DNA from 2 places in the Allorhizobium sp. DMC15 genome. Region 1 is predicted to be linked to the other one. Evidence: riboswitches for the same ligand, from Rfam matches in the RefSeq annotation. Region 1 holds a riboswitch; the other holds the start of a gene.
The links. A riboswitch is a leader RNA that binds a small molecule or an ion and turns the genes downstream of it on or off. The one in region 1 is predicted to bind S-adenosylmethionine.
Positions count from the first base shown of each region.

Region 2: another riboswitch for S-adenosylmethionine. It lies ahead of ACT53S_RS02160 (O-succinylhomoserine sulfhydrylase); the one in region 1 lies ahead of metA (homoserine O-acetyltransferase MetA).

Region 1 is NZ_JBQUZB010000004.1:167,303-182,431, forward strand. Features, by position in the region: gene ACT53S_RS18440 (maleylacetate reductase) at 1-671, opposite strand, end outside; gene ACT53S_RS18445 (dioxygenase family protein) at 668-1,540, opposite strand; gene ACT53S_RS18450 (LysR family transcriptional regulator) at 1,639-2,589, shown strand; SAM riboswitch at 2,671-2,748, shown strand; gene metA (homoserine O-acetyltransferase MetA) at 2,839-3,768, shown strand; gene ACT53S_RS18460 (vWA domain-containing protein) at 3,862-5,046, shown strand; gene ACT53S_RS18465 (aldose epimerase family protein) at 5,086-6,096, shown strand; gene ACT53S_RS18470 (SDR family NAD(P)-dependent oxidoreductase) at 6,099-6,866, opposite strand; tRNA gene ACT53S_RS18475 (tRNA-Gly) at 6,951-7,025, opposite strand; gene ACT53S_RS18480 (prolyl-tRNA synthetase associated domain-containing protein) at 7,303-7,806, shown strand; gene trxA (thioredoxin) at 7,870-8,844, shown strand; gene ACT53S_RS18490 (LON peptidase substrate-binding domain-containing protein) at 8,930-9,607, shown strand; gene ACT53S_RS18495 (Trm112 family protein) at 9,615-9,812, shown strand; gene ACT53S_RS18500 (ubiquinone biosynthesis hydroxylase) at 9,843-11,135, opposite strand; gene tesB (acyl-CoA thioesterase II) at 11,141-12,025, shown strand; gene ACT53S_RS18510 (P-II family nitrogen regulator) at 12,242-12,592, shown strand; gene ACT53S_RS18515 (ammonium transporter) at 12,620-13,981, shown strand; gene ACT53S_RS18520 (FtsK/SpoIIIE family DNA translocase) at 14,180-15,129, shown strand, end outside.
Region 2 is NZ_JBQUZB010000001.1:429,984-445,112, forward strand. Features, by position in the region: gene phoU (phosphate signaling complex protein PhoU) at 1-389, shown strand, start outside; gene phoB (phosphate regulon transcriptional regulator PhoB) at 418-1,101, shown strand; gene ACT53S_RS02120 (GcrA family cell cycle regulator) at 1,232-1,765, opposite strand; gene ACT53S_RS02125 (acetylornithine transaminase) at 2,201-3,397, shown strand; gene argF (ornithine carbamoyltransferase) at 3,418-4,335, shown strand; gene ACT53S_RS02135 (Hsp33 family molecular chaperone) at 4,457-5,446, shown strand; gene ACT53S_RS02140 (putative bifunctional diguanylate cyclase/phosphodiesterase) at 5,583-7,553, shown strand; sul1 at 7,612-7,667, shown strand; gene ACT53S_RS02145 (SulP family inorganic anion transporter) at 7,732-9,201, shown strand; gene ACT53S_RS02150 (MYG1 family protein) at 9,277-10,221, opposite strand; gene apaG (Co2+/Mg2+ efflux protein ApaG) at 10,298-10,690, opposite strand; gene ACT53S_RS02160 (O-succinylhomoserine sulfhydrylase) at 10,880-12,058, opposite strand; SAM riboswitch at 12,108-12,186, opposite strand; gene ACT53S_RS02165 (2'-deoxycytidine 5'-triphosphate deaminase) at 12,260-13,360, shown strand; tRNA gene ACT53S_RS02170 (tRNA-Gly) at 13,431-13,504, shown strand; gene ACT53S_RS02175 (YbhB/YbcL family Raf kinase inhibitor-like protein) at 13,573-13,941, opposite strand; gene ACT53S_RS02180 (NADPH-dependent FMN reductase) at 14,052-14,606, opposite strand; gene ACT53S_RS02185 (VOC family protein) at 14,660-15,129, shown strand, end outside.

The DNA.
Region 1 (15,129 bases):
CAGGCGCCATAGAGCGCTTCCGCCCGCGCATCAGGATCACGAGGGCTTCTCACCAGAACCGGGAGGCTGTCCCGGAATGCCCGCAAACCGTCGAGCGCCATCAGCGTCGAGACCGGGTTGCGATCCTGGGCATAGAGACCTTCGACGGCATGGGCCATGGCGTTGAGGCCGCTCGTGACGCTCATGCCGACGGGCAGGCCGAGCGTAAGTTCCGGATCGTAGATGACGACTTCCGGCAGGATGCTCGCGTTTCGGACCGTGGTCTTTCGGCCGCCTTCGGTCTGGCCGAGGATCGGGGTAACTTCGGAGCCGGCATAGGTCGTGGGGATGACGACCTGTGGCAGATCGCTGCGGTAGGCAATTGCCTTGCCGAGCCCAGTGGTGGAGCCGCCGCCGAGGGAGACGACGCAGTCGGCGTCCGCGTCACGGACGACCTTCAGGGCGGTCTCCGTGGCATCGATGGGGGTATGCATGACGGCACCTGAGAAGACGCCGACGGAGAGGGGACCCAGGCGCTCCGACAGGGCTTCGGCATCCGCCTTCTGGTGAGGCGTCGACAGGACCAGCGCGCGGCGGCAGCCCAGCGCCTCAACGGCGCTACCGACCTCTGCGCTGCGGCCGGAACCAAAGAGAATGCGGGCTGGGTTGCCGGCATAGGTGAAGCTCTTCATTTGCTCCTCCCGGGACGGGCGCGGACCATGACGAAACGGATGTTGACGCGTGAGGCCGGCTTGCCGTCGATCAGGGTCTGCTCGAACGAATGCACCAATTCCGGCCGAACACCGAACAGCGCGTCTTCGCCAAGCCTTGGATCGTCCGCGTCGTAGATGTGGGTGGTGATCGTCTCGAAACCCGGGGCGCGGACGACGAAATGCAGATGGGCCGGACGGTGCAGCGGATAACCCGCCTGGGCGAATAGCCGCCCCACAGGACCGTCACCGGGGACGCCGTAGCCCGCCGGACGGACCGTACGGTAGTGGAACCTGCCGTCCTGATCTGGATGGAACAGGCCCCGCAGATTGAATTCCGGCTGGAGATCCGGCTGCTGGTTTTCGTAGTAGCCTTCGGCATTCGCCTGCCAGGTGATGATTTCGGCGGTGGTGACCGGCAGGCCGTCCAGATCTTCGACGCGGCCCTCGACCAGCAGCGGCTCGCCTGCGCCGTCGAGCGAGATGGAACTGCCGAGTGCGCGCTCCGGTGTGTCAGTCCGGAAGAAGGGGCCGCGGATCGTGTTGGGGGTAGCACCCGGGGGACGGCGGGAATTGATCTCTTCGACAAGCGCAGAGGCGCCGACGAGATCGGAAAATAGCACCCATTCCTGACGACGTTCGTCCGAGGCGTGGCCGACTTCGGTCAGGAAGTCGAGGACCTTGCGCCATTGGTCCGGTGTCGGACGAAATTCCTTGATGACATCATGCACATGACAGACCACGGCGGAGAGCAGACGTGCGGTCGCGTCATCGGGCATGCCGAAGCGGCTGGTGAACGCCTCTGATGAGGTCGCTTCGTCAAAGGTGATGAGGTCTGCGGCCCGCGACATGCATCTCCTCCCAAATCCGCATTGCTGGTCGAGAGGAAGCTAGCAGTGCTTTCAGGCAGGATTGATGATTTGTTTAGGTGCCAATATAACAATCCGTTATGAAGTTTGACGAGCGACATCTGATCCAGCTGGCTGCCGTGGTCAAAACGGGCGGCGTGACGGAAGGTGCGGCCCTCCTGGGGCTCGCGCAGCCGGCGGTGTCGCGCACCTTGTCGATGCTGGAAAAGCGCGTGGGCGAACCGCTCTTCATCAAGGGTCGGCGCCCGCTACAGCCGACACCGCTCGGGATTGCGTTGGCGGAACATGGGCTTACGATGTTGGCGGCTTCGCGAAAGGCCTCCGATCTGATGGAGAGTTTCAGGGTTGGCAAGAGCGGCGTGGTGCGCGTCGCCGGCAGCCCCTTCTTCATGGACTCGCTGATTGCCGGCATGTGCGCCGAGTTCCAGGCGACGCATCCGGACGTCCGGATCGACCAGTCCTATGGCTATTTTCCCGATCTGCGTGCTGCCCTCAAGGCGGACCAGATCGATCTTGCGATCTGCCCGATCGATATTCTCGATGAAGGCTCGGGGCTGGCTTTCCAGCAGATCCTGCCCGGCCGCAACGTGATTGCCTGCCGTGTCACCCATCCCCTCCTCCTCAAGCGCCGACTGCAGCCGTTTCACCTTCTGGATTACGCCTGGGTGGCTCCGCCGCCGGGAAGCCCGCTGCTTGCGGATCTGAGAGCTCTGCTCCTGTCCTTCGGGGCAACGGAAATCCGAATCCGCTATTCGGGTGGTTCGCTCGCCAGCGTGGTGAACTACCTGAAGGCTGCAGATGCGCTCACAGTCATGCCACACAGTGTGGTCTTCGCCCAGCGCAAGGAAAAGACAATCACCGCCCTGCCAATCAACATTCCGCATCCCGACAGGGCGCTGGCCATCTTGCGCCGTGTTGATGCGGCCCGGTCTCCCGCCGTCGAGCAGTTTGCAAGCTTCGTGCGGTCCAGCTTCAATGACCTCAAGCACCTCATCAAGAGGCATGAGGAAGCCGTGGTCTGGGGCAACTGACGGCATGGCGGTGAGTTGCTGCCGACAATAGCGCAGGGAAGATCTGCCCATTGATTCGCACTGGAGACAGGCGTAAAGAACACTTCGTCCCGTGGTGATTTGGCCGGTCGGCTTGCAGCCACGTAAAATAAGTCGCTAAAGGGCCGAGGCAAGTCGAGACTTTCCGAGGACCGGTGGCGATATCGAAGCTGCCGGTATTTTTGTTTCCGCGGTCTCGAACCGCCGTGACAAAGGAAAGTCGAGAGTAAGATGCCGATCCGAATTCCCGATACGCTGCCCGCCTTTGAAACCCTCGTGCATGAGGGCGTGCGGGTCATGACCGAAACCGTGGCCATTCGCCAGGACATTCGCCCGCTGCAGATCGGCCTGCTTAACCTCATGCCCAACAAGATCAAGACCGAGGTGCAATTTGCCCGACTGATCGGTGCTTCGCCTCTGCAGGTGGAACTGACGCTGGTGCGTGTCGGTGGCCACAAGGCCAAGAACACGCCGGAAGAGCATCTCCTCTCCTTCTACCAGACCTGGGACGAGGTGAAGGATCGCAAGTTCGACGGCTTCATCATCACCGGTGCGCCGGTCGAGACGCTGCCCTTCGAGGAAGTCACCTACTGGCCGGAACTGCAGGAAATCCTGGACTGGACCGAGACCAATGTGCATTCGACCATGAATGTCTGCTGGGGCGGCATGGCGGCGATCTACCACTTCCACAAGGTGCCGAAGCATCCGCTGAAGGAAAAGGCCTTCGGCGTCTATCGCCACCGCAACCTCGCGCCGTCCTCCGTCTATCTCAACGGCTTCTCCGACGATTTCCAGGTGCCGGTGTCGCGCTGGACGGAAGTGCGTCGCGAAGACATCGAGAAGGTGCCGGAGCTGAAGATCCTGCTTGAATCCGAGGAGATGGGTGTGTGCCTGGTGCAGGAGAAGCGGGCAAACCGGCTCTACATGTTCAACCATGTCGAATACGATTCCACTTCGTTGGGCGACGAATATTTCCGCGACAAGACGGCCGGAATCCCGATCAAGCTGCCGCACAACTATTTCCCGCACAATGACGACACGCTGACGCCGCTCAATCGCTGGCGCGGCCATGCGCATCTCTTGTTCGGCAATTGGATCAACGAGATCTACCAGATGACGCCCTATGATCTGAACGAGATCGGCAAGGATCTGGCAGGCTGACGGGTAATGAGAACCGGCAGCGGATTTTGATGGGACAGGCGGCGTCCTCTGTGACAGGATGCCGCCGCCTGTAAACTGAGCCGTCTTCGTCCGATGTTTTTGCCCTTTTTCCTGCGCCTGAAAGAAGAGAAGGTTCCCGTGACTTTGCGGGAATACCTGGCGCTGCTCGAGGGACTGGAAGCGGGTCTCGTCGATTTCGACCCGGAAGGCTTCTATTACCTCGCCCGCACCACCCTGGTGAAGGACGAGCGCTTCATCGATCGCTTCGACCGGGTCTTTTCCGAGATCTTTGGCGGTATCCTGGGCGAGGCGGCCGCGGATGGTGTCGATCAGCACGCGATCCCCGATGACTGGCTGCGCAAGCTGGCGGAAAAGCACCTCTCGGACGAGGACAAGAAGCTGATTGAGAGCCTCGGCGGCTTCGACACGCTGATGGAAACGCTTAAGAAACGGCTCGCCGAACAGAAGGAGCGCCATCAGGGCGGCAACAAATGGATCGGCACGGCCGGCAGCTCGCCCTTCGGCGCCTATGGCTACAATCCGGAAGGCGTGCGCATCGGCCAGGAGGAAAGCCGCCATCGACGCGCGGTGAAGGTCTGGGACAGCAGAGAATTCCGCAATCTCGATGACCGCGTCGAGCTCGGCACGCGCAACATCAAGGTGGCGCTGCGACGCCTGCGCCGCTTCGTGCGTGAAGGGGCGGCAGAGGAACTCGATCTCGCCGGCACGATCCGCTCCACCGCCGAGCACGGCTATCTGGATGTGAAGACACAAGCCGAGCGGCGTAATGCCGTGAAGCTTCTGATGTTTTTCGATATCGGCGGCTCGATGGACGACCATGTGCGCGAGGTGGAGGAGCTGTTTTCGGCGGCCCGCTCCGAATTCCGGCACATGGAGTATTTCTACTTCCATAATTGCCCCTATGAGCGCGTCTGGAAGGACAACCAGCGCCGCCATGCCGATACCATTCCGACAGCTGATGTCATCAGGACCTTCGGCTCGGATTACCGGCTGATCTTCGTCGGCGATGCGGCCATGAGCCCCTACGAAATCACCCATCCCGGCGGCTCGGTGGAGCACTGGAACAGCGAAAGCGGTGCGGCCTGGCTCACACGATTGACCGACCACTTTCGCCGGTATCTCTGGATCAACCCGATGCCGCAGGCGAATTGGGACTATACGATGTCCGTCGGCCTGATTCGGCGGCTTATCGGTGACCGGATGTATCCGCTGACACTGCGCGGCCTGGAGACTGCTGCGCGTGAACTGGCGCGATAGTGCGGAAAAGACTTTAAGATACGAGGCGAGGAGAAAAACATGACAAAAACGGTGTTCGGCACGATGCCCGGCGGCGAGGTGGTCGAAAAGGTTGTGCTGAAGGGCGGTGGCCTGACGGCCTCGATCATCACCTTCGGCGCGGTCCTGCAGGATCTGCGGCTGGAGGGACACGATGCGCCGCTGGTTCTCGGGTTCGAGGATCTTGCCAGCTATCTCGACCATTCGCCCTATTTCGGCGCAACGCCCGGCCGCTGCGCCAACCGCATCGGTGACGGCCGCTTCTCCATAGATGGCGTTCACTACCAGCTGGAACTGAACGAAAAGGGGCTCACCCATCTTCACGGCGGCTCGGGCGGGATGGCGCGTCAGAACTGGACGATTTTGGACCAGGGATCCGACTTTGTCGTCATGGAGGCCGTCGACCGCGATGGCCGGGCTGGATATCCGGGAACCACACGGACCAGGGCAAGCTTTGCGTTAAAGGAAGGCGGAGTTTTCGCAGCCGTCTATGAGACGATCACCGACAAACCGACGATCGCGAATGTCTGCCATCATGCCTATTTCAATCTTGATGGCCGGTCCGACATACTGGGCCACGATCTTATGATCGCCGCCGATCATTACACACCGGTCGACGACAAGCTCATCCCAACCGGCGAAATTCGATCCGTCGAGAACACGGCCTTCGACTTCCGCGAGATGCGGCCGATCCGGTTCAAGTCAGAGGCAGGGCAGTTCGGATATGATCACAATTTCTGCCTTTCAAACCATCGTACCGGTAAACGCAGCGTGGCACTGGCGCGCAGCGTCAACTCCGGGGTTGCCATGGAGGTTCTGACCACAGAGCCTGGCATCCAGTTCTATGCCGGTGTCTATCTCGATGTTGCCGTTCCCGGCCTCCGAGGGCGCCGCTATGGTCCCTATGCCGGTTTCTGCCTGGAAACACAGATCTGGCCGGATGCAGTGAACCATGCAGGTTTTCCAAGCGCGATTCTGCGACCCGGCGAGGTGCTTCGCCAGGAAACGGATTATGTGTTTTCAAAAAACTGAGGTCAGATGGCGGTGAAGCCGTTGTCGACGAACAGGTGCACGCCGTTGACGAACTGCGAGTCGTCACTGGCAAGATATAGAGCGGCCCGCGCGACGTCCTCGGGTTCGCCGATTCGTCCCTGCTGAGCGGCAATCGCGGCTTCGGAGACGTCGACACCGTGCGCCGTCAGTTCCGCTACCTCCCGCAGCCCGTGGGGTGTGCGGATGAACCCGGGACAGACGGCATTGCAGCGAATGTTGCGATCGCGGAACTCAACTGCGATCGCCCGCGCAAACATGTGCACCGCACCCTTGGTGGTGTCATAGAGAACCTCCATCGGGGTCGCGGCGACGGCCGAAATCGAGGAGGTGCAGACGATCGAGCCGCCCCCTGCCGCGATCATGCCCGGCAAAACGGCACGTGTCATGAGAAACATCGAGCGGACATTGACCGCATGCAGCCAGTCCCATTCCTCCAGAGTCGTTTCAAGGAATGGTTTGATGACGATGGTCCCGGCGTGGTTGAAAAGCACGGTAGCAGGCCCAAGCGCCCCCTCTACCGCCCTGACCGCCGCATTCACCTGATGCTCATCCGACACATCAGCTTGGAAAACCTCAGCAACGCCACCCGCTAAACGAATGATGTGTGCTGTTTCCTCGGCTGCAGATTTGTTGCGATCGATGATGGCGACCTTGGCACCTTCGCTCGCAAACAGCCTAGATGATGCGCCGCCCATCCCGGTCGCTCCGCCCGAAATGATCGCCACTTTTCCTGCCAGACGTCCTGCCATGCCATATCTCCCGATGTTTCGGCAGAATAGACAACGCGACGCCCTGAGGTGTCCAGCCAATCTTGCAATCACTTCCGGAGAAAATGGAGCGGGTGAGGCGATTCGAACGCCCGACCCCAACCTTGGCAAGGTTGTGCTCTACCCCTGAGCTACACCCGCTCATCAACCGCGATCCTGGGGTAGTGTCTGGATCGTGGGCCGTCCGTCTTGCGGCGACGGGCGCTATATGGCCCAACCGATTTTCAAATGCAACAGGGAAATGACGGATCGGCGCGAAAAAAAATCCAAAACCAGACAACGCTCTGACAAAGCTCAGGTTTTCCGGGCTTTTCGAGCACTGAAAAGATTGCGCGAGGTCGGTCCTGGACCTATTGCTGTGGAGAAAATCTGATAGTCGCACTGTCGGTGCCCCCGACAATTCACAGTGAGGACAAACATGACGACAACCAGAACCGCCGCTGATCTCTTCCGTTTCCTCGACGAACTCGGAATCGGGTACACCACCAAGACGCACCCGCCCGTCTTCACGGTCGCTGAGTCGGTTTCCCTGCGCGACGAGATCCCCGGAGGTCATACGAAGAACCTTTTCGTCAAGGACAAGAAGGACAACTTCTTCCTGCTGACCGTCGAGGAGAACGCCTCCGTTGATCTGAAGACTGTGCATACGATTATCGGTGCGGCCAGCAAGGTGTCCTTCGGCAAGCCTGAGAAGCTGATGGAGTATCTCGGTGTCGCTCCGGGTTCCGTGACGGCATTCGGCGCGATCAACGATACGGGTAAGAACGTCACCTTCATCCTCGACAGCGAGTTGATGGAGCATGAGGTCATCAACTGCCATCCTCTTTCCAACGATGCGACCACATCGATTGCGCGGGACGATCTGATCCGCTTCATGGAGGCCACCGGGCACACGCCGCTTGTCTTGAAAGTAACGGCCTGACATACGATCTTAACGGCAAGCATGGCGGCTTATCGAGGTCGCAACACAGGCGGGAGATAGACGATGAGTGAGTACGGCAATCCATATGGCGGATATGGCAACCAGACCATGACGGCCAAGGCACAGTTCGGTGACGCTCCTCAGGCCAACTCCCCCTCAGGCGATCTGATCAAGGACACGACGACGGCAAACTTTGCCCGCGACGTCATGGACGAATCGCGCAACCAGCCGGTTCTCGTCGATTTCTGGGCGCCCTGGTGCGGGCCCTGCAAGCAACTGACGCCTGTGATCGAAAAGGCCGTCAAGGAAGCCGGCGGACGCGTCAAGCTGGTCAAGATGAACATCGACGACCATCCCTCGGTCGCCGGACAGCTCGGCATCCAGTCAATCCCCGCCGTCGTCGCTTTTGTCAACGGCCGCCCTGCCGACGGCTTCATGGGAGCGTTGCCCGAGAGCCAGGTGAAAGCATTCATCGACAAGATCGCCGGCCCGGCGGGCGCTGATCAGGCTGCCGAAATCGCGGCTGTTCTCGACGAAGCTGCCGGCCTTCTCACGGCAGGTGACATCGACGGTGCCGCCCAGCTGTTTGCTGCCGTCCTGCAGGCAGACCCTGACAACATACAGGCGATCGCCGGTATGGCCGATTGCATGATCGGCGCCAATCAGCACCAGCGTGCGCGCGAGCTTCTGACCCAGTTGCCTGAGGAGCTCTCGAAAGCGCCGGAGGTTCAGGCTCTTCTGAAGCGGCTCGATCAGATCGAGGAGGCGCGCAAACTTGGCGATCCCGTCGCGCTCGAACACACTTTGTCGCTCCATCCCGATGACCACGCGGCGCGGATGAAGCTCGCCAAAATTCGCAATGTGGAGGGACGCCGCGAGGAAGCGGCAGAACACCTCCTCCTCATCATGAAGCGCGACCGGTCCTTTGAGGACGACGGTGCACGCAAGCAGCTTCTGCAGTTCTTCGAAGTCTGGGGGCCGAAGGACCCGGCGACCGTGATGGCGCGGCGCAAGCTCTCGTCGATCCTGTTTTCGTGAGCAGCTCCCGGCCTTGAGTTTTGGCCGAAGCGAACCAGATAGAAGCAGGAATGAACGCCGGCTCTTCCGGACAGGATGTGCTTCGATGCAAGTGGGAAATGCCAGATATTTAACCGCAGAGGATCTCCCGGAAACGGTGCCTGTCTTTCCGATTTCGGGCGCCCTGCTCCTTCCGGGCGGGCAGTTGCCGCTCAATATTTTCGAGCCGCGATATCTCGCCATGCTCGATGCGGCTATGGCGGGGAACCGTCTCATCGGCATGATTCAGCCGGCACTCACCGAAGTGCAGGCGGATATTCTGCCGGAGCGTCCGGCACTGGCGCCCGTCGGCTGCATTGGCCGTATCACCTCCTTCACCGAGACGGGGGATGGACGCTATATCGTGTCGCTTGCCGGCGTTTGCCGGTTCCGGCTGTTGGACGAGGTAGCAAGCTCCAAGCCGTATCGCAGCTTTCACATCGCGCCGTTCGTTGCCGATCTTACGCATTCCGAGGATGAGGCGCAGGTCGACCGGTCCGGCCTTCTTTCGGCATTTCGGGCTTATCTTGAAGCCAACAAGCTGGAAGCCGACTGGGAAAGTGTCGAGCGTGCATCCAACATTACGTTGGTGAACTCGCTGTCCATGATGTCGCCTTTCGGACCGGCGGAAAAGCAGGCATTGCTGGAGGCGCCGGATCTCAAGACCCGTGCCGAGACGCTGATTGCCATCACCGAAATCGTACTTGCCCGCACCTTCGGCGAGGGCGATACCATGCTTCAGTAGGCTCGTGATGGAAGAAAAGACGACCAGTCTGGTCGATCCGAAGATGCTCGAACTCCTCGTTTGCCCCCTGACGCAGGGCATACTCAAGTACGACCGAGAAAAGAACGAACTCGTGTCGGAAAAGGCGAGGCTCGCCTATCCGATCCGTGACGGAATTCCCATCATGCTGGTTTCCGAAGCGCGAAAGCTCGAGATGCCGATCTAAGCGGAGATAGCGGACGGCGAACCGACCTGCTCAGATCTGCTGGCCGCCAAGCAGGCGCGGACGATTGTGCGCGGCAGATCCTGCTGCTTCCCGGATGAAATAGTTCTTCAATGCCGGAAGTCCCTCGACAATGCCCAGCCCGAAATCCCGCAGCACCCTGATTGGCGTTATGTCGTTTGAAAACAGGCGATTGAGAACGTCTGTCGTCACCCCCATGCGGAAGGTGTCGAACCGTCGCCAGATCTGGTAGCGTTCCAAGACGTTGACGGAGCCGATATCCAGCCCCAATCGATCGGCTTCGACCACCGTCTCCGCCAAAGCGGCGACATCCTTGAAGCCCAGGTTGAGGCCCTGGCCGGAAATCGGATGAATGCCGTGGGCGGCATCGCCGGCCAGCGCCAGCCGCGGTGCGATGAAGGCGCGCGCCAGCGTCAGTCCGAGCGGGAAGGCGCGACGGTCCTGCGTGGCGCGGATGGTGCCGAGCTTGTGGCCGAAGCGTCGTTCCAACTCCGCTTCGAAGAGCAGGTCATCCGATGCAACCAGGCGATCTGCGTCCTGCGTGCGTTCGGTCCAGACCAGAGAGGAGCGGTTGCCCTTGAGCGGCAGGATGGCGAAGGGGCCGGCGGGCAGGAAGTGCTCCTCCGCAACACCTTCATGCGGCCGCTCGTGTTCAACGGTCGTGACAATGCCCGACTGCCCGTATTGCCAGGTTACCGTCTTGATGCCGGCGAGGTCGCGCAGCTTCGAGCGTACCCCGTCGCATGCGACGACAAGTCTGGCGTCCATCTTGCTGCCGTCGGAAAGGGTGAGTTCCGCGAACGGACCGGTGTTTCTGAAGTCGGTCGCCCTCAAACCGTGACGGATCGTGATGCCCCGGTCTGCGCAGGCATCGCGCAGGGCTGCGACCATGCTGGTATTGGGAATCATGTGGGCAAACGGACGCCCGTCATCGACGGCGCCGTCGAACGTTAGGAAGACAGGGCGGACGGGATCGGACGTCTTCGAATCAGTCACGATCATTTTGTTGATGGGTTGTGCATCCGGCTCTATGCGATCCCATAGGCCGAAAACGTCGAGCATCTTCGTCGCCGCCGCTATAATGGCGGAGGCTCTGGGATCCTTCTTCCAAGCGTCCTCCGGCGCGGCTTCGATCACTTCCACGGCGAGATGCGGCGCGGCCTGCTTGATCGAAACAGCTACGGAAAGACCGACATAGCCACCGCCGACGACAACCACATCCAGCATGGCGCATTCCTTTACTCTTGTGGACCTTGAGCCCCCTATATAGATCAGGCTTGAACGGGTGCCTATAAGCGGAGCCATGCATTATGTCGCAGCCAGCTGAACAGACTAAGCCAATGCGGGATCTGATCGAGCGCCTCGATCTGGAAAAGCTGGAAGAAAATCTGTTTCGCGGCAGCAGTCCGCAGAATGGCTGGCAGCGCGTCTTCGGCGGGTTGGTGATCGCGCAAGCCCTGATGGCCGCGCAAAGGACCGTGGATATCGATCGGATCGTGCATTCCCTGCACGCGTATTTCATGCGCCCGGGCGATCCTTCCATTCCGATCGTCTACCAGGTCGAGCGCATCCGCGATGGCGCTTCCTTCACGACGCGACGAGTCGTCGCAATCCAGCACGGCAAGGCGATTTTCTCGATGTCGGCCTCCTTCCAGGTGGAGGAACCGGGCTTCGATCATCAGATCTTAATGCCCGCTGTGCCCCAGCCGGAGCAGTTGATGGGAGAGGCGGAGTTTCGAGCGGCGTTCCTCGCTCAGGCGCCAGAGACGGTGAAGAAATACTGGGGCCGCGAACGTCCGATCGAGATCCGGCCGACATCGCTCGTGCATTATCTGTCGAAGGAAAAGCTTGAGCCGGAGGCACATATCTGGGTCCGCGCTTCCGGAAGCGTCCCGGCAGACCGGCACTATCAGGCGGCGATCCTCGCCTACCTCTCGGACATGACGCTTCTCGACACATCGCTTTATGCCCATGGTACGTCGATTTTCGATCCGGAACTTCAGGTGGCCAGTCTCGACCATGCTATGTGGTTCCATCGTCCCTGCAGCCTGGAGGACTGGCTGCTCTATACGCAGGACAGTCCGAGTGCTGCCGGTGCTCGCGGTATGACCCGCGGCAGTATCTTCAGCCGTGACGGACACCTTGTCGCATCCGTTGCTCAGGAAGGCCTGATCCGCAAACGGGCAAATGACTAAAACGACATCAATTTTCTAAACTTGCATAATTTTTGTGCGCACATTGCGCGCTCATCTGCTCGTTTATTGGCTTCCATTTACAAAACCTTTACATTTCAAAGGCTTGTGAGTCGTCACGAAACTGGCACACCATTTGAATGTCCCTCCTCGGTCGCTAGCGAAACAGTTCCTGCCAGCGGCAAGGAGAGTCGGCTCCGCGCCGAGGACAAGCAAAGGATGGGAAACCAGATGAAGATTGTGATGGCTATCATCAAGCCGTTCAAACTGGACGAGGTGCGCGAAGCCCTGACGGCTGTGGGGATCCAGGGCCTGACCGTGACTGAGGTCAAGGGTTACGGCCGCCAGAAGGGGCACACCGAGATCTACCGCGGCACCGAATACGCCGTGAGCTTTCTGCCGAAACTGAAGATCGAGATCGCCGTCTCGACCGAACTCGCGGACAAGGCTGTCGAAGCGATCGCTTCGTCTGCGAAGACCGGACAGATCGGCGACGGCAAGATCTTTGTCTACTCGATCGATCAGGCCGTGCGCATCCGCACCGGCGAAACCAATACCGAAGCTCTGTAAGAACGGCTTTTAGGGGAGTTGTTACTGATGTCATTTGCCAAGTTGAATTCCAATCTCGTGCGCCTTGGCGCCGCGTCGGCAGCCCTGCTGGCGCCGGCCATTGCCTTCGCGCAAGAAGCTGCCCCGGCAGCCGCCGAAGCCGTCGCTGCCGCTCCGGTGCCGAACAAGGGCGATACCGCCTTCATGTTCCTTTGCACCATTCTCGTCCTCTTCATGCTCATCCCCGGACTAGCCCTGTTTTATGGCGGTCTCGTTCGAGCCAAGAATATGCTGTCGGTGCTGATGCAGTGCACGGTCATCGGCTCCGCCATCATGCTTGTCTGGGTTATCTACGGTTACTCATTCGCATTTGGTGGCTCTACGAACGCCTTCTTCGGCGGCTTTGGCAAGCTGTTCCTGGCTGGCGTAACGCCGGACAGCACGGCTGCAACCTTCTCGGATGCCGTCATTCCGGAATACATCTTCATGTTGTTCCAGATGACCTTCGCGGCGATCACGCCGGCCCTCATCGTCGGTGCTTTCGCCGAACGCATCAAGTTCTCGGCTTCGGTGCTCTTCTGCCTGCTCTGGGTCACCTTCGTCTACTTCCCCATCGCCCATATGGTCTGGGATGCCAATGGTCTGATCTTCGGCTGGGGCGCGCTTGACTTCGCCGGCGGCACCGTCGTCCACATCAATGCCGGTGTTGCCGGTCTGATCGGCGCAATCATGGTCGGCAAGCGTACCGGCTACGGTAAGGACATGATGGCTCCGCATTCCATGACTCTGACGCTTGTTGGTGCAGCGATGCTCTGGGTCGGCTGGTTTGGCTTCAATGCCGGCTCGAACCTCGAAGCTTCGGGCGGCGCGATGCTGGCCACGGTCAACACCTTCATCGCTACTGCCGCTGCCGTCGTGTCCTGGGTTCTCGTCGAAGCCTTCACGCGTGGTAAGGCTTCCATGCTGGGTGCGGCTTCCGGCATGATTGCAGGTCTCGTTGCAATCACCCCGGCCGCTGGCATCGCCGGCCCGATGGGTGCGATCGTCATGGGTCTGATCGTTTCGCCGCTGTGCTACTTCTTCGTCGCGGTTGTGAAGAACAAGTTCGGTTACGACGATACCGCTGACGTCTTCGGCGTTCACGGCATCGGCGGCCTGTTCGGCGCACTTGCAACCGGCATCTTCGCTTCCGCTTCGCTCGGTGGCATCGGTTATGCCGAAGGTGTGACCATGGCCGGCCAGTTCATGACCCAGCTCAAGGCCGTTGTCGTCACCTTGCTGTGGTGCGGTATTGGCTCAATCGTTCTCTACAAGATCGTCGACGTCGTCATCGGTCTGCGTGTTCCGGTCGAAGCCGAGCGCGAAGGTCTCGACCTCGCCTCGCACGGCGAAGCTGCCTACCACAACTGATAGCCAGATCTTCTCTAACTTCGCATGCTGCGCCCGGGCCTTGTGCCCGGGCGTTTGTTTTTCAGCAACTCCGCATCCATGTCGCACATGGTTAATGCGACATTAACCGTCGGTGCCTTAGGGTGAGGACTGGCCATAGGATGCTCGCATGCCTGCAGTATCCCGGCACACACGCCAACAGGACGGATTGCGAGACCCATGAGCAGAGGCCAATCGACAGTGCTTCCCGATCATCCCACCCGTTTTGCGTTCACCGCGTTCGTGTTTCGGCAACTCTCGGCCCTTCTCGGTTTTTCTCTCTTCCTTGCTCTGGTCATGGCGGTCGCGGCGCTTGCGACCTGGAACGTGTCCGACCCCAGTCTCTCCTATGCGACTGAAAATCCGCCGACCAATGTGCTGGGGTTGTCCGGCGCCGTATTTGCCGATCTGATGATGCAGTTCTTCGGGCTCGGCAGCCTGCTCGCGCTTCTGCCGGTGCTGGCCTGGTCATTCGCCCTTATTGGCGGTCGGCGCCTGCATCGCATCCCTGCGCGGATTGCCGCCTGGTTGGCCGGGGCGCTGGTGGCGGCCGCTGCCGTGGGTTGTTTTCCCCCGCCGACGACCTGGCCCTTGCCGAGCGGCACCGGCGGCGTTCTCGGTGACCTGATTCTGCGCTTCCCGGCGCTGTTTATCGGCGCTTATCCCACTTCGACCTTTGCGATGGTGCTCGGCGCCATTCTGGCATTGCCGGCCGCCTGGCTTCTGCTGTTTGCCGCCGGTATCGTCGGAAAGGCCCCGGAAAGCTCAGACGAGGATATCGCGCTGACGAAGCCGTCACCGAAGGCCAAGGTTCATGCTGGACCGCTGGACGAGGACGAAGAAGAGGAAGATCAGGGTTTCCTTTCGCTCTATCTCGGCGCCTTTACGCACAACTGGTATCTGGTCCGCGCCCGCACGCGCCGGCTCTTCGGCATCAAATCGGCAGATCGCCATGCGCGTGAATTCGATCAGCCCTATGATTTCAACGATGATGAATTTGGAACGCTGAACGAGCCGATGCGGGCCAAAGCACCGGCACTTGGCAAGCGGGTCGAGCCGGTGCTCGACGGCGCGCCGTCTCGTCCGTCTGGTCGATCGATCGTCTCGCCACCGCCCATGTCCAGTGCATC
Region 2 (15,129 bases), on a different contig from region 1:
TTGTGGCCATCCAGGCGACGGGCGTTCCGCGCAAGCTCGCCCGCGGCCTCGAGCATCTGTCCGATCTGGCCCTTGCCCAGCTCAAGGAAGTGCTCGACGTCTACACGACCCGCTCTGCCGAAAAGGCCAAGTCGATCCGCGACCGCGACGAGGAGATCGATGCGATCTACACCTCGCTGTTCCGCGAATTGTTGACCTACATGATGGAAGATCCGCGCAACATCACCAGCTGCACGCATCTTCTCTTCTGCGCCAAGAACATCGAGCGCATCGGCGACCACGCGACCAACATCGCCGAGACCATCTACTACATGACAACAGGTGCGCCGCCGGAAGGCGAACGGCCGAAGGAAGACCTGACGTCTTCCGTCGGTGCGATCACCGAATGAGCCTTGGCCACAGCGAGGTGATGGTCTGATGCAGCCGAAGATTGCCGTGGTGGAAGACGAGGAGGCGCTGAGCGTCCTCCTGCGCTACAATCTGGAATCGGAAGGATATGAGGTCGAAACGATCCTGCGCGGCGACGAGGCCGAGATCCGTCTGCAGGAACGGGTGCCGGACCTGCTGATCCTCGACTGGATGCTGCCGGGCGTCTCGGGCATTGAGCTGTGCCGCCGCCTGCGCGTCCGGCCGGAAACGGAGCGCCTGCCGATCATCATGCTGACGGCACGGGGCGAGGAAAGCGAACGGGTCAGGGGTCTTGCGACCGGCGCCGACGACTATGTCGTCAAGCCCTTCTCGACACCGGAACTGATGGCGCGCGTCAAGGCGATGCTGCGTCGGGCCAAGCCGGAAGTGCTGTCGAGTGTCCTGCGCTGTGGTGACATCGAGCTCGACCGGGAAACCCACCGCGTCCATCGCAAGAGCCGCGAAGTCCGTCTCGGCCCGACCGAGTTCCGCCTCCTGGAATTCCTGATGACCTCGCCCGGCCGGGTGTTCTCGCGCTCGCAACTGCTCGACGGCGTCTGGGGCCACGACATCTATGTCGACGAACGCACCGTCGACGTGCATGTCGGGCGGCTGCGCAAGGCGCTGAATTTCTCCAACATGCAGGATGTCATCCGGACCGTTCGAGGTGCGGGTTATTCAATGGAAGCCTGAAGCTTCAATCACTTGACGCAAACGAAAGGGCCGCACGGATCATCCGTTGCGGCCCTTTCGTTTGGCGCATGGCCCAAAGAAAACGGGCCCCGAAGGACCCATCCAAAATCTGTGTGATCGTCCGCTCGTCTTAACGAGCGGCCTTGCGGCGGTCGCTGACCGGCTGGTAGGCGAGCTTCGCATGATAGGTGCAATAGGGCGAGGCGTCGCTGATTTCGCAACCACAAAAATGGAAATCGTCCTTCATCGGATCGCCGATCGGCCACTTGCAGGTGCGCTCAGTGAGCTCCGTCAGCGCCAGGCGGCGCGAGATCGGCACGACGACGTTCAGCGGACGGCTGACTTCGACTTCCTGGAAGGTCTCGACCTCGATCTCTTCCTTGAGAAGGGTCGCGCCGGCCGCACGTGTCACGGTCCGGGTAGCGGTTGCTGCCGGGCGAGCCTGGAAGTTCGCCGGACGCTGGGGTGCGGCGGTGCGCTTGGCAGGACGCGCTGCTGAGGAGCTGCCGCCGGCCTTCGCACGACCAGGCAGGTTCAGCCGGTGCACTTTACCAATCACCGCGTTTCGACTTACGCCACCCAACTGTGCTGCAATCTGGCTTGCGCTCAGGCCTTCGGCCCAGAGACGCTTGAGTTTTTCAACCCGCTCATCAGTCCAATTCATGCCATACTTCTCCGCCGCTCGCGTGTGTCATGGCAGAATCCGTCACCGTTGCTTCGAACGAATTCGAAACAAAACCGCCTCGTAACTGTCGGTGATCACTTCCGCCGCATGCAATCTCTTAATGAAATTTAACCTAGAGGTCGGCCGACTCTGTGACAAGAGTCGCCGGAATCATCTGGAATCGATTTTCCGGTTTTCCCCAACTTGCTTCCCGAGTGAGTCAAGTATGCAACAGGTGGAATCGCCTTCCGGCACTCGCGTGCGTCGAAAGCCGGATTTTGTGCCGGACCGCCGAGATCCCGCAAGTTTCGTTGACATTGCAGGGTTAAATGCAGATAGTGCCGACGCCGCCGCAAGGCGGCATTTTTAATTGTTTCGGGCCCGCCGGGCTCGGTCCCGTCGAAAGCACGGGCATGCAGAAGGAATGCAATCGCCATGGCAGACGCTACGCCGCTCTATCAGACCTACAATCGGGCGCCCCTGCGTTTCGAGCGAGGCGAGGGCGTGTGGCTGATCACCGAGACCGGTGAGCGCTATCTCGATTTTGCAGCCGGTGTCGCCGTGACTTCGGTCGGCCATGGTAACCCGCATGTGGTCGGCGCACTCAAGGACCAGGCTGACAAGGTCTGGCACCTGTCGAACCTCTATGAAGTGCCGGGTCAGGAGAAGCTGGCCAAGCGCCTGACGGACGTCACCTTCGCCGACCGCGTCTTCTTCACCAATTCGGGTGCCGAGGCGCTGGAATGCGCGATCAAGACCGCTCGCCGCTACCATTTCGCCAAGGGGCATCCGGAGAAGTTCCACATCATCACGATGGAAGGCGCTTTCCACGGACGCACCATCGCGACGATCGCGGCGGGTGGCCAGGAAAAGTATCTGGAAGGTTTCGGTCCCAAGGCGCCCGGCTTTGACCAGGTCCCGTTCGGTGATCTCGATGCCGTCAAGGCCGCCATCACCGAAGCGACGGCCGGTATCCTGGTCGAGCCCGTGCAGGGGGAAGGTGGCATCCGGCCGATCCCGGTCGAGATGCTGAAGGCCCTGCGCGCGATTTGCGATGAGCACGGTCTGCTTTTGATCCTCGATGAAGTGCAGTGCGGCGTCGGCCGGACCGGCAAGCTGTTTGCCCATGAATGGGCCGGCATCACGCCCGACCTAATGGCGGTGGCCAAGGGCATCGGCGGCGGTTTCCCGGTTGGCGCCTGCCTGGCGACCGAAGAGGCCGCCTACGGCATGAAGCCCGGCACCCACGGCTCCACCTATGGCGGCAACCCGCTCGCCATGGCGGTCGGCAATGCCGTGCTCGACGTCGTGCTGGCCGAGGGCTTCCTCGACCATGTCCGGGATGTGGCGCTTGTCTTCCGTCAGGGGCTGGCGTCGCTCAGCGATCGCTATCCCGATGTCATTGAGGAGGTCCGCGGTGAAGGCCTGATGCTCGGCATGAAGGCTAAGGTGCCCAACACCGAGCTACTGATGGCGATGCGGGACGAGCATCTGCTTGGCGTTCCCGCCGGCGATAACGTCATCCGCCTGCTGCCGCCGCTCACGGTCAGCGCCGCCGAGGCCCGCGAGGGCATCGCCCGCATCGAGCGCGCCGCGGAACAGATCCGGGCCAAGACCGCAGTAACCGCGTAAGGTCAAGACAGGTAAAACTCATGGCATCCCCGAAGCATTTCCTCGATCTCTCCGCCGTTTCAGCGCAGGACCTGCGTCACATGCTGGACGACGCGCGCAGCCGCAAGCAGGCGACCAAGGCCGGCAACGCCGACAAGCCGCTTGCCGGCAAGATGCTGGCGATGATCTTCGAGAAGCCATCCACCCGTACCCGCGTGTCCTTCGATGTCGGCATGCGTCAGTTGGGTGGCGAGACACTGTTCCTGTCGGGTACCGAAATGCAGCTCGGCCGCGCCGAAACCATCGGCGATACCGCCAAGGTGCTTTCGCGCTATGTCGATGCGATCATGATCCGCACCACGGACCATTCACGTTTGCTGGAACTGGCCGAGCATGCGACCGTGCCGGTTATCAATGCGCTTACCGACCTCACCCACCCCTGCCAGATCATGGCAGACATTCTGACGGTCGAGGAACATCGTGGCCCGATCGCCGGCAAGACGCTCGCCTGGACGGGTGACGGCAACAATGTCCTGCATTCGCTGGTCGAGGGCTCTGCTCGCTTCGGTTACAAGATGAACATGGCCGTGCCGCTGGGCTCCGAGCCTGATGACAAGATTCTCAACTGGGCTCGCAACAATGGCGGCGAGATCATGCTCTGCCATGATGCCGACCGTGCCGTTGCCGGCGCCGACGCGGTGATCACGGACACCTGGGTGTCGATGAACCAGGAGCACAAGGCGCGCGGGCACAACGTCTTTCAGCCGTTCCAGGTCAATGCCGAGTTGATGAAGAAGGCCAAGGACGAGGCGCTCTTCCTCCACTGCCTGCCGGCCCATCGCGGCGAAGAAGTAACGGACGAGGTGATCGACGGCGCCCAGTCGGTGGTCTTCGACGAGGCGGAAAATCGCCTCCACGCGCAGAAGTCCATTCTCGCCTGGTGCCTCGGCGCCATCTGAGGCGCGGGGCAAGCGGGCAGGGCGATGTCTTGACCTTTGGCGCAGGTGATCCCATCTGTGCGCTTTCTGATCGGGCTGCTCAGGCCCTGCGAGTGGGCGTTCCTACGCCAGGAGTACATTCATGTCGAATAGACAAGCAGAACTCGGCGAATTCGGTTTCGCCGGTGACGATAGCGTGGTGCCTTTTCAGGTCGAAGGGCTCGACGTGCGTGGTCGCGCCGTCCAGCTCGGGCCGCTGATCAACACCATTCTCGACCGCCACGCCTATCCGCAGCCGGTCGCGCGTCTGCTTGCGGAAGCCATTGTGCTGACCGTCCTGATCGGCACCTCGCTGAAGTTCGAGGGCAAGTTCACGGTACAGACCAAGGGAGATGGTCCGGTCGACCTGCTGGTTGCCGATTTCACCACGCCGGAAAACGTCCGCGCCTATGCCCGCTTCGACGAACAGGCGCTGGCCGACGCCGTTGCCGCCGGCCGCTCGTCGCCGGAACAGTTGCTGGGCACCGGCGTGCTCGCCTTCACCATCGATCAGGGCTCCTTCATGCAGCCTTATCAGGGCATCGTGCCGCTCGACGGAACGTCGTTGGAGGATATTGCCGGCGTCTATTTCCGTCAGTCGGAGCAGATCCCGACGCGGGTGCGCCTGGGGGCTGCCGAACTCTTTGACCGCGACGAGAACGGCAAACCGCGCCGGACCTGGCGCGCCGGTGGCCTGATCGCGCAGTTCCTGCCGGAAGCGCCGGAACGCATGCGGCATCCGGATTTGCATGGCGGGGACGGTGACGACCGCGACGCCGAACTGCATGGCGACGAGGCCTGGGAAGAAGCGCGCATGCTGGTCGACACGATTGATGCCGACGAGCTGACCGATCCGCAGGTGGGTGTTGAACGCTTGCTGTTCCGGCTGTTCCACGAACGCGGTGTGCGCGCCTTCCCTGCGCAGGCGGTGCTGGATCGCTGCAATTGCTCGCGTGACAAGATCAAGGGTGTGCTGCAGGGCTTCTCAGCCGAGGAGATCGACTCCAGCACAGAGGACGGTCGGGTCACCGTCACCTGCGAGTTCTGCTCGACCAGCTACCACTACGCGCCGGACGAGTTCACGCCGGTGTAATGTGGTTCCCCGCAGCCGGCGCATTCGCGCCGCTGCCGCTTGTCCTCGGCATGCCGTGTGCCGGGGATATCGGGCCATTCATGTATTCTAAATAGGCTTCCCTTACTCTGTCTTCAGACCTGGTTTGAGGATGACGATGGGATTGCATGCTCGTAAATCTCCGGCGAAAGGCGCACTGACCGCGCCCGCTGACCCGGTCGAACCTGCGGCCATCTGGACACCCGCCGTCCTGCTGAACAGCCTGAAGAGCCAGTATCATGCCTGGACCAGCGCTACCCGCCGTCGGGCCATGGCGGATGCATACCGCCCGATCGTGCGGGGTTTCCTGCTGCCGGGCTGTGCCTATTATCTCTTCGTTACCTGGGGGCATTGGGGAGACGAAACAGGGATCCACCTGCTGATCCTTGGCGGATTGAGCCTCGCAACGGCGATTGCCTATGCAGTGTTCCGCTGGGTTCTTCTCCCGGCCGGTCGCACACCGCTTGCGCGGCTTGAAGCTGTCGGTCTCGCGACGAACGCCCTGATGTACGGCAATGTCGTGGCCTACATGCTGCTGCACTTCGAAGAGCAGAAGCTGATCTATTTCGTGCTGATGGCCGTTGTCTTCTCGACGACCGGGGTTACGTTGCGGGCAACGCTCGCAAGCGTCGTCGTCTCCATCGCCAGCATGTTCTGGTTTGCCCAGAAAGCGTCGCCAGAGATTGCCTACCAGTTCACCTTTATCGGCGTCGCGACATCCTTTGCCTCGCTCGGCATGGCGACCCTTCTGCGCAAGGCAATCCTGCGCCAGATCGACGCCCGCCTCTTTGCCGACCAGCTGGCGGCCCTCGACAGCCTGACCGGGATCGCCAACCGTCGCTCGATCTTTGCCCGCATCGATACGCTTGTCCAAGGAAAGACGCCGTTTTGGCTCGGGATCCTCGATCTGGACGGCTTCAAGTCGATCAACGACATCTATGGTCATGCGGTCGGAGACCGTGTGCTGTGCGAGGTGGTGGATCGGCTCGGCGATCGCAGCGGTCACGACATCCAGTTCGGTCGTATCGGGGGCGACGAGTTCGCCGTCCTCGTTATCGGCAGCCGTGAAGCGACCGATGTGGAGACGCTCGGCAATGCTCTGATCGCCGACATCAGCCGTCCTTACGAGATGCAACCGCTGCAACTGACCCTTGGCGGTACCATTGGTTTCGCCCGCTTCCCGACCATGGGTACGACCGCTCGCGAGATCTACGAGAAGGCCGATTTCGCCCTTTACCGAGGCAAGCAGTTCGCCCGGGGGCATACGGTGCTCTTCACCGATGACCAGGACACGGAAATGCGGGAGTCCCTCGCCCTTGAGCGGGCTCTGCGCGAAGCCAATCTGGAGCAAGAACTCTATCTCTTGTTCCAGCCGCAATTCGATCTTACCCGCAAGAAGGTCGTGAGCTTCGAAGCGCTCGCCCGCTGGCAAAGTCCAACACTGGGTCTCGTCCGCCCGGATCGCTTCATCCGGGCCGCGGAGCGGGCGGGTCTCATCCAGAACGTGACGCGGGTGCTGTTTGGCAAGGCGCTCGACGCTGTCGATCTGTGGCCCGACGAGATCACCATCTCCTTCAATCTCTCGGCCCAGGATCTGGCGGATCGTGCCTTCATCTTCTCGCTCGTCGCCCAGGTGGCTGCGCGTGGGATCGTCCCGGCTCGGTTGGAGCTCGAGATCACCGAAACGGCCGTAATGAAGGACATCGACGCAGCCCGCGTGCTGCTCGAGGATCTATCTGCGCTTGGCTTCAAGATTGCGCTTGATGATTTTGGGTCCGGCTATTCGAGTTTCGAATATCTGGACCAGTTGCCCCTCGACAAGGTGAAGATCGACAAGAGCTTCGTGCGAAAGGTTGCCCAGAGCGCCACCTCCCGCGAGATCGTGGCTGGCATCATCACCCTGTGCCGCAATCTCGATCTGAGATGCGTGTTGGAAGGTGTCGAAACCGAAGAGGAGATGCGGACGCTGACGCCTCTCTCGCCGCAACTGATACAGGGATATTTGTTCGGCACGCCGATGACGCAGCGCGACGTGTTCAGCCTGCTTCTTGCGGCCGATCAAGCCGGCGATGCCGCGACGGTCGCCTGACCGGCGGTCTGGTCGGACTTGCCTTCGCGGTTCCCAGGGGGTAGGAAGCCTGCATCCACTTGGACCCGGTGAAAATCCGGGTGGCTCTTCTGGCCGCCGATCCGCCAGACAACCTCAGCAACGCAACCCTCTCCCTGTCGGGCTTGTCCCGGCCCGTTGTCCTATTCTGTGGTTATTCATGACATCTTTTATCGCTTACCGTCGCGAGTGGTCCGCCAACCCTTTGCGTGAAATGCTTGCCGGTGCTGTCGCGACTTTCGCCCTCATTCCCGAGGTGATTGCCTTCTCCTTCGTCGCGGGCGTCGACCCGGAGGTCGGCCTCGCCGCCTCCTTCGTGATCGGCATCGTGATTGCCTTTACCGGCGGTCGCCCGGCGATGATTTCGGCAGCCGCAGGCTCTGTCGCGCTCGTCGTGGCGCCATTGGTGGCCGCGCACGGACTTCCCTATCTGCTGGCCGCGGGCCTGCTGGCTGGCCTGATCCAGATTGCCTTTGGCATCCTGAGGCTCGGGGTCCTCATGCGGTTTGTGTCGAATTCGGTCCGCACCGGCTTCGTCAACGCGCTCGCGATCCTGATCTTTGCAGCACAGCTGCCGCATATCCTGCATGGCGGCTGGCTGAACTATGCCATGATCGCAGCGGGTCTCGCAATCATCTACCTCGTACCGCGGCTCACCAGGGCGATCCCGTCGCCGCTGTTTTGCATTCTGCTGCTGACGATCGGCGCGTCGACGTTGAACCTGCCGGTGCTGACGGTTGCGGATCTCGGTCACCTGCCGGAATCGCTGCCGACCTTCTCCTGGCCTGCCGTTCCGCTGACGCTGGAAACGTTCCGGATCATTGCTGGCCCTGCACTGGCAATCGCGATGGTAGGCTTGCTGGAATCCATGATGACGGCGAGTGTTGTCGACGACCTCACGGATACCCCAAGCTCGAAGGACCGCGAGTCGGCGGGCCTTGGTCTCGCCAACGTCGCCGCCAGTCTCTTTGGCGGCATTGCCGGTTGCGGCATGATCGGTCAGACGGTGAGCAATGTGAAATATGGTGGACGGGGGCGTCTGTCGACCTTGTTTGCAGGCGCATTGCTGCTTGTTCTGATGGTGCTGCTGAAGCCATGGGTCTCACAGGTGCCTGTCGCGGCTCTCGTCGCGATCATGATCATGGTGTCGGTGGATACCTTCGACTGGTCCTCGCTGCGCAGCCTGGTCGTTCATCCCAAAATGTCGAGCGCCGTGATGGTGGCAACGGTACTCGTGACCGTCTTCACCGCCAATCTGGCATTGGGCGTGGCGGTCGGCGTGCTTCTGAGCGGTGTCTTCTTCACCTTCAAGGTTGCGCGTCTGCTGGCGGTCGACAGGGTCGTCGACACCGCTGCGGGCATCCTCACCTACCGGGTGTCCGGACAGGTCTTCTTCGCCTCCGCCGATCTCTTCGTCGATGCCTTTGACATCAGAGAGGCGGAGAACCTGCGCGTGGTGATCGATCTTACCCACGCGCATTTGTGGGATATCACAGCCGTCGCTGCACTGGACAAGGTTACCCAGCGCTTCCGTGCCCATGCCATTCCGGTTGACGTACTGGGGCTGAACCACGCCAGCGCCACCCTGCTCGACCGGCTCGGATCCTCGGGTGAACCCGATCTCGCCTGACGGATGACGCAATGTGAAGCGGCCACCGCGTGCGGCGGCATGCGCCTCCGGAGGAGCGGTCGGACCGTCGGGCTCTCAGGTCTCGCCGATCACTTCTTGTTCGGCCAGTGCCGTTTTGACGGCGAGATCCGCCATGCGGAGGATCGCCTCACGGGTGGAAGCTGCGGCGATGAAGCGTCCGTTGTGGCAGAAGGTGGCGCCCTTGACGCCGCAGACGGCTTCGAGGTCGCCGTTGCTGAGCCCTGCCCAGGCGGCCGGCAGATCGGCCCGCAGTTCGAACCCTTCCTCCGCCTGCCGGATGCCGGTGATGCACCAATCGCGATCGCGAGGGTGAACGACAAACAGAAGATGGTCCGCACCCGCTTTCACGATCGCCGGGCGGAACGGCATCCCATAAGGCAGTTCCAGGACCCGGCGGTCGCCGGTCTCGGCGATTGCGGCGGTCACGAGCGCCTCAGCCCGAGATTTTGCGGCCCGCTGCGCGATGCCCGCTTCGACCAGGCTACGCGCAATGGCAAGGGCAGCCTGGAACCCCCGATCTTCGGCGTCGGCATCTTTCTCGTCGAAGACTGGCTTCAAGGTCTCGAGCAGGCTCGGCAGCGTCAACCCGGCAAGCGGCCCTGCGCTGGCGGGATTCAGCGCCCCATTGTCCATGAGGTCGATCGGCAGGACGAATTTCCGGTCGAAGTCGCCATGCACCACCTCGATATCGGCTTCCGGCACGCCCAGCGCGGCAAGATAGGCGCGGCCATGGTGCTTCCAGACCAGTCCGAACGAGCTGTAGGGCTGGCCGTCTTCGCGCAGCGGCGCGCCTCGCTGGTGATGATCGAAGATCTGCGCCTGCGGATCGTAGAGCCCGCCAACGTCGTAGATGATCCGGTCCGACCCGGGCGTGATCCATTCCGCCGCCCGGCTGCGCACGATGCGCGCCTCGGGAAACAGCCGTGTGAGGATGACGCTGGAAAGGAGTTCGTCGGCATGGAAGCCACCATTGTGGGTGACAAGAAAGTCGGGCTTCATGCCTTAGTTTACCTTTCGCTGATCATCGCGGATGCCCCGTTCTGATAGCGTCAGGAGAGACTGAACTCAACCCGTCCTAGTTCAGCGTTCGGTGCATGCCCGGACTGTCCAGTGAGAAAGCAGGGATATCGACGTCGAAGGTCTCGCCGTCGTCCGTCTCCATGCGATAGCTGCCATACATCATGCCCGATGGCGTATCGAGCGGGCAGCCGGAGGAATATTCGTAGCTGTCGCCGGGATCGAGCCGCGGCTGCTCTCCGACAACGCCGGGGCCGCTGACCTCGTCGACCTGACCATTCTGGTCGGTGATGTGCCAGTAGCGATGGGTGAGCCGGACAGTCGAACGCGAATGATTGGAGATAACGATCCGGTAACCCCAGACATAGCGGCTGTCATCGGGGTCGGACTGTTCCTCGAGATAGTAAGGTTCGACCCGAACCTCGATGTCCCGTGTCAGTGCGCGATACATGCCTGGGCCCTGCGAAATCTGCCTGCGTTCATGACGACATGAAACTCCGACGACGACAATACGCGCCGAAGCGTCAAGTGTAACTATAGCATGGGATAACGTCGCAACTGTGTGCGTCAAGGCCGGTTGGCCAGCCGCAGTCCAAGCTGCGGCTGAATATTTTTGGATTTCGACGAAGTTCGCCGAGTGTCAAAGCGCTTTCAGCGCTCGACCGAAGTCTTCCAGCAGGTCCGCCGTGTCTTCGATGCCGCAGGACAGACGCACCGTTCCACCGGAGATCCCGAGCTCTGCACGGGCCTCATCGGTCAGGTTCTTGTGCGTGGTCGTCGCCGGATGGGTGATCAGGCTCTTGGCATCGCCGAGATTGTTGGAAATCTTGATGATCTCGAGCGCATTCTGCAGCTTGAAGGCCGCTTCCTTGCCACCCTTCAGCTCGAAGCACACAAGCGTCGAGCCGCCGGTCATCTGCTTGGCGATGATATCGGCCTGCGGATGGTCCTTGCGGCCGGGATAGATGACCTTGGCAACCGCGCCCTGCTCGGCCAGGAAATCGGCAATCGCGGCGGCATTCGCCGTCTGCTGCTTGACCCGCAGCGGCAGGGTTTCGATGCCCTTCAACAGCGTCCAGGCATTGAACGGCGACATGGCAGGGCCGGTGTGGCGGAAATAATCGTGCAGATTCTCGTCGATCCATTCCTTCGACGACAAGACGATGCCGCCGAGGCAGCGGCCCTGGCCGTCGATATGCTTGGTCGCGGAGTAGACGACGACATGGGCGCCGAGGTCCAGCGGCTTCTGGAAGAGGGGCGTCGCAAAGACATTGTCGACGATCAGCTTGGCGCCGACCTGATTGGCGAGTTTCGCCACGCCGGCAATGTCGACAACTTCGAGCGTCGGATTGGTCGGGCTTTCCAGGAACATCACCTTGGTGTTCGGCCGGATGGCGGCTTCCCAGTTGGCGAGATCACGGCCGTCGACCAGCGTGCATTCGACGCCGTAGCGCGGCGCGAGCGTCTCGACGACATAGCGGCAGGAGCCGAACAGGGCACGAGCGGCAACGATATGATCGCCGGCCTTCACCTGGCAGAGCACGGCGGCCGCGACGGCGGCCATTCCGGACGCCATGGCACGGGCATCTTCGGCACCTTCCAGAAGGCACATGCGCTTCTCGAACATGTCGTTCGTCGGGCTGCCATAGCGGGCGTAGATATAGCCGTCATTCTCACCCTTGAAGCGGGCTTCCGCCGCTTCCGAGCTGTCATAGACGAAACCCTGGGTCAGGAAGATTGCCTCGGAGGTTTCGCCGAAGGGAGACCGCAGCGTGCCGCCATGGACGAGTTGGGTTGCCGGGCGCCAGTTCTTGCTCATGCCGTTGCCTTTTCGAACACAAAAAAACCGGTCGCGAAAAACGGACCGGTTTACAAGTAACCCGGTCTATTTAGCCACTTGTTTAACGTGGCTGCAAGCCGACCGGCCAAATCACCACGGGATAAGGCTGCCTTACGCCTTCGCGGGCCTTGCGTCAATTGGCGGGCTTTGGTTTTGTCGAGCCCAAACAGGATAGAGAAAATGACCAGTAAACCCGGCATTCTGGCGGACCGCGCCATCGGCGCCTTGTTCGGCCAGGGACGGCTGATCAGCGAAGCCATGCTCGACCACGACCAGATCCAGCCGGCGAGCCTGGATCTGCGGTTGGGCGGCAAGGCGATCCGCGTGCGCGCGAGCTTCATGCCGGGCCGGGGACACACCGTGGCCGAGAAGCTCGAGCGGCTGACCCTGCACGAGATCGACCTGGAAAACGGCGCGGTGCTCGAGACCGGTTGCGTCTACATCGTGCCGCTGATGGAAAGCCTGGACCTGCCGGCCGAGATCTCGGCGTCAGCGAACCCGAAGAGCTCCACCGGCCGTCTCGACATCTTCACCCGCGTGATGGTCGATTACGCGCAGGAATTCGACAAGGTGCCGGCCGGCTATAAGGGAAAGCTCTATCTGGAGATTTCCCCGCGCACCTTCCCGATCATCGTGCGGCGTGGCTCGCGCCTGTCGCAGATCCGCTTCCGCGTCGGTCATGCGCTGCTGGCAGAAGCCGAACTTTTCGACCTGCACAAGGCCGAAACGCTGGTCGCGAGCGACATGCCCAACGTCTCCGGCGGCGGCATCGCGCTGTCGATCGATCTCAAGGGGTCCGGACCCGATGGCCTCATCGGCTATCGCGGCAAACACCACACATCCGTCATCGACGTCGACCGCAAGGGCGCCCACGATGTGCTGGATTTCTGGGAACCGCTCCACAGCCGCGGCCGCGACGAACTGATCCTCGACCCGGATGAATTCTACATCCTCGTCTCGAACGAAGCCGTGCACGTGCCGCCGCTCTATGCCGCCGAAATGACGCCCTATGATCCGCTCGTCGGAGAATTCCGCGTCCACTACGCCGGCTTCTTCGACCCCGGCTTCGGCCATGCCCCGGCCGGTGGCTCCGGCAGCCGTGCTGTGCTGGAGGTTCGCAGTCACGAAGTGCCCTTCATCCTCGAACACGGCCAGGTCATCGGCCGCCTGGTCTACGAGCACATGCAGGAACGCCCCGAAGGCCTCTACGGCACGGGCCTCGGCTCCAACTACCAGGCGCAGGGGTTGAAACTCTCCAAGCATTTCCGCCTGCCGGAGTAACAAAGGCACCGGCAAACCCAGCCGCCGCCGCTTGACACCGGCGGCGAACTGTTGGATTCCTCTCCCCGTCGCGGGTGTAGCTCAATGGTAGAGCAGCAGCTTCCCAAGCTGAATACGAGGGTTCGATTCCCTTCACCCGCTCCAGCTGTCTCCCATGAGGATCGACTACGAGTTATGTAGCAGTCCTTTGACCGCTAGCGGAACACTCGTGGCTACGGGAATATCTTGGCAGCAGTTGTCTTGCCGAGTTCCTTGCCCTTCGCGTCCAGGGCCTTGATCGTAAAGCGGTACTTATGCGGTTGCGGAGGACACGGCCCCTTGTAACGGAAGGCGCCGTACGGGATGTCGGTCTGACCGGAATACTCCACCTTGCCGCCGCCATGGCGGAAGTCCGGTGCGTTCAAATCCGTCATCGAAAAGCTGAGCTTGGCTGTGCCAGACGGAACGCCCGACACTCGAAAAGGCGGTGACTTGCTGTCGAAGCATTTTGAGGTGGGTCCCCAATCAAAACTAGCTTTCATTTCTGCGGCCGCTGGACCAGCCAGAACGGTAGACGCAAGGACTAGGATGATAAGGCGCATGGTTTCCCCCTTTTTGCATTCCCCTGAGCCATTGTGCAGGGGCAGGGTTGAGTTCAAGCCAGTTTCAACCTTTTCTTGTTGTCCTCCGGATTTTTTCTGTCTGCCTGAGGTTACCTCTCCCCCGCAAACCGCCCAAACGCCGCCAGCAAATCCTCCAACCGCTCGGCCGTGGCCTCATCCGTCAGGTTACCCTCGGCATCGAAGAGCGTATGCGCCCGCGACACCATCAGCCGCTTCTCTGAAAACACCCGGCAGCCGAGCGTGTGCAGCACACTAAGCCAGGCATTCTGGCTGAGCAGCGTGCCGAAGTTGCCGGGTGAGGCACCCACGAGGGCGAAGGGCTTGCCGCCGAAGACTTTGGCCGTGTCGGAAGACGGGCGCGAGAGCCAGTCGATGGCGTTCTTGAAGGCGCCGGGGATGCCGTTGTTGTATTCGGGCGTGAACAGGATCACGCCGTCGGCGACGATGATCTTGTCTTTCAGCGCAGTCACAGCAGCCGGGATACCCTCGGCCTCTTCGAGATCGCCGTCATAGAGCGGAATGCCTTGAATGCCGGCCGCTTCCAGCGTGTAGCCCTCGCCCTTGATCTCTGTCGCGGCCTTGAGCAGCGCCGTGTTGAGCGAGCCCTTGCGCAGGCTTCCCGAAATGCCGAGCAGTGTCACCATGTCTTTTCCTCGTCTCGATTTGCTGTAAGGGAGGGTAGAACAGGGAGACGAGCATGACCAGCGGCCTGCACCACATCACGGCGATCACCCGCAAGATCCAGGCCAATGTCGATTTCTATTGCGGCTTTCTCGGCCTGCGTCTCGTCAAGCGCACTGGCGGTTTCGAGGATGCAGCACAGCTGCATCTCTTTTACGGCGATGCGGTCGCGAGCCCCGGCTCGCTCGTCTCCTTCCTCGCCTGGGAAGACGGGTCCCCGGGGCGTGTGGGCCATGGTGCGGCGAGTGAGATCGCCTTCGCCATCAGTCCGTCGGCAATCGGCTTCTGGCTGACCCGTGCGCTGCAGTTCGGCATCGGCACCGAAGGGCCGCTCATGGAATTTGGCGAGCCGGTGCTGCGCCTGAAAGATCCGGACGGCATCATCGTCAAGCTGGTCGGGACCGGCGCGGTTACCGGTGGCACGCCCTGGGGCCTGAGAGGTGTCGACATAGGCGACGCGATCATCGCCTTGCGGGGCGCGACGCT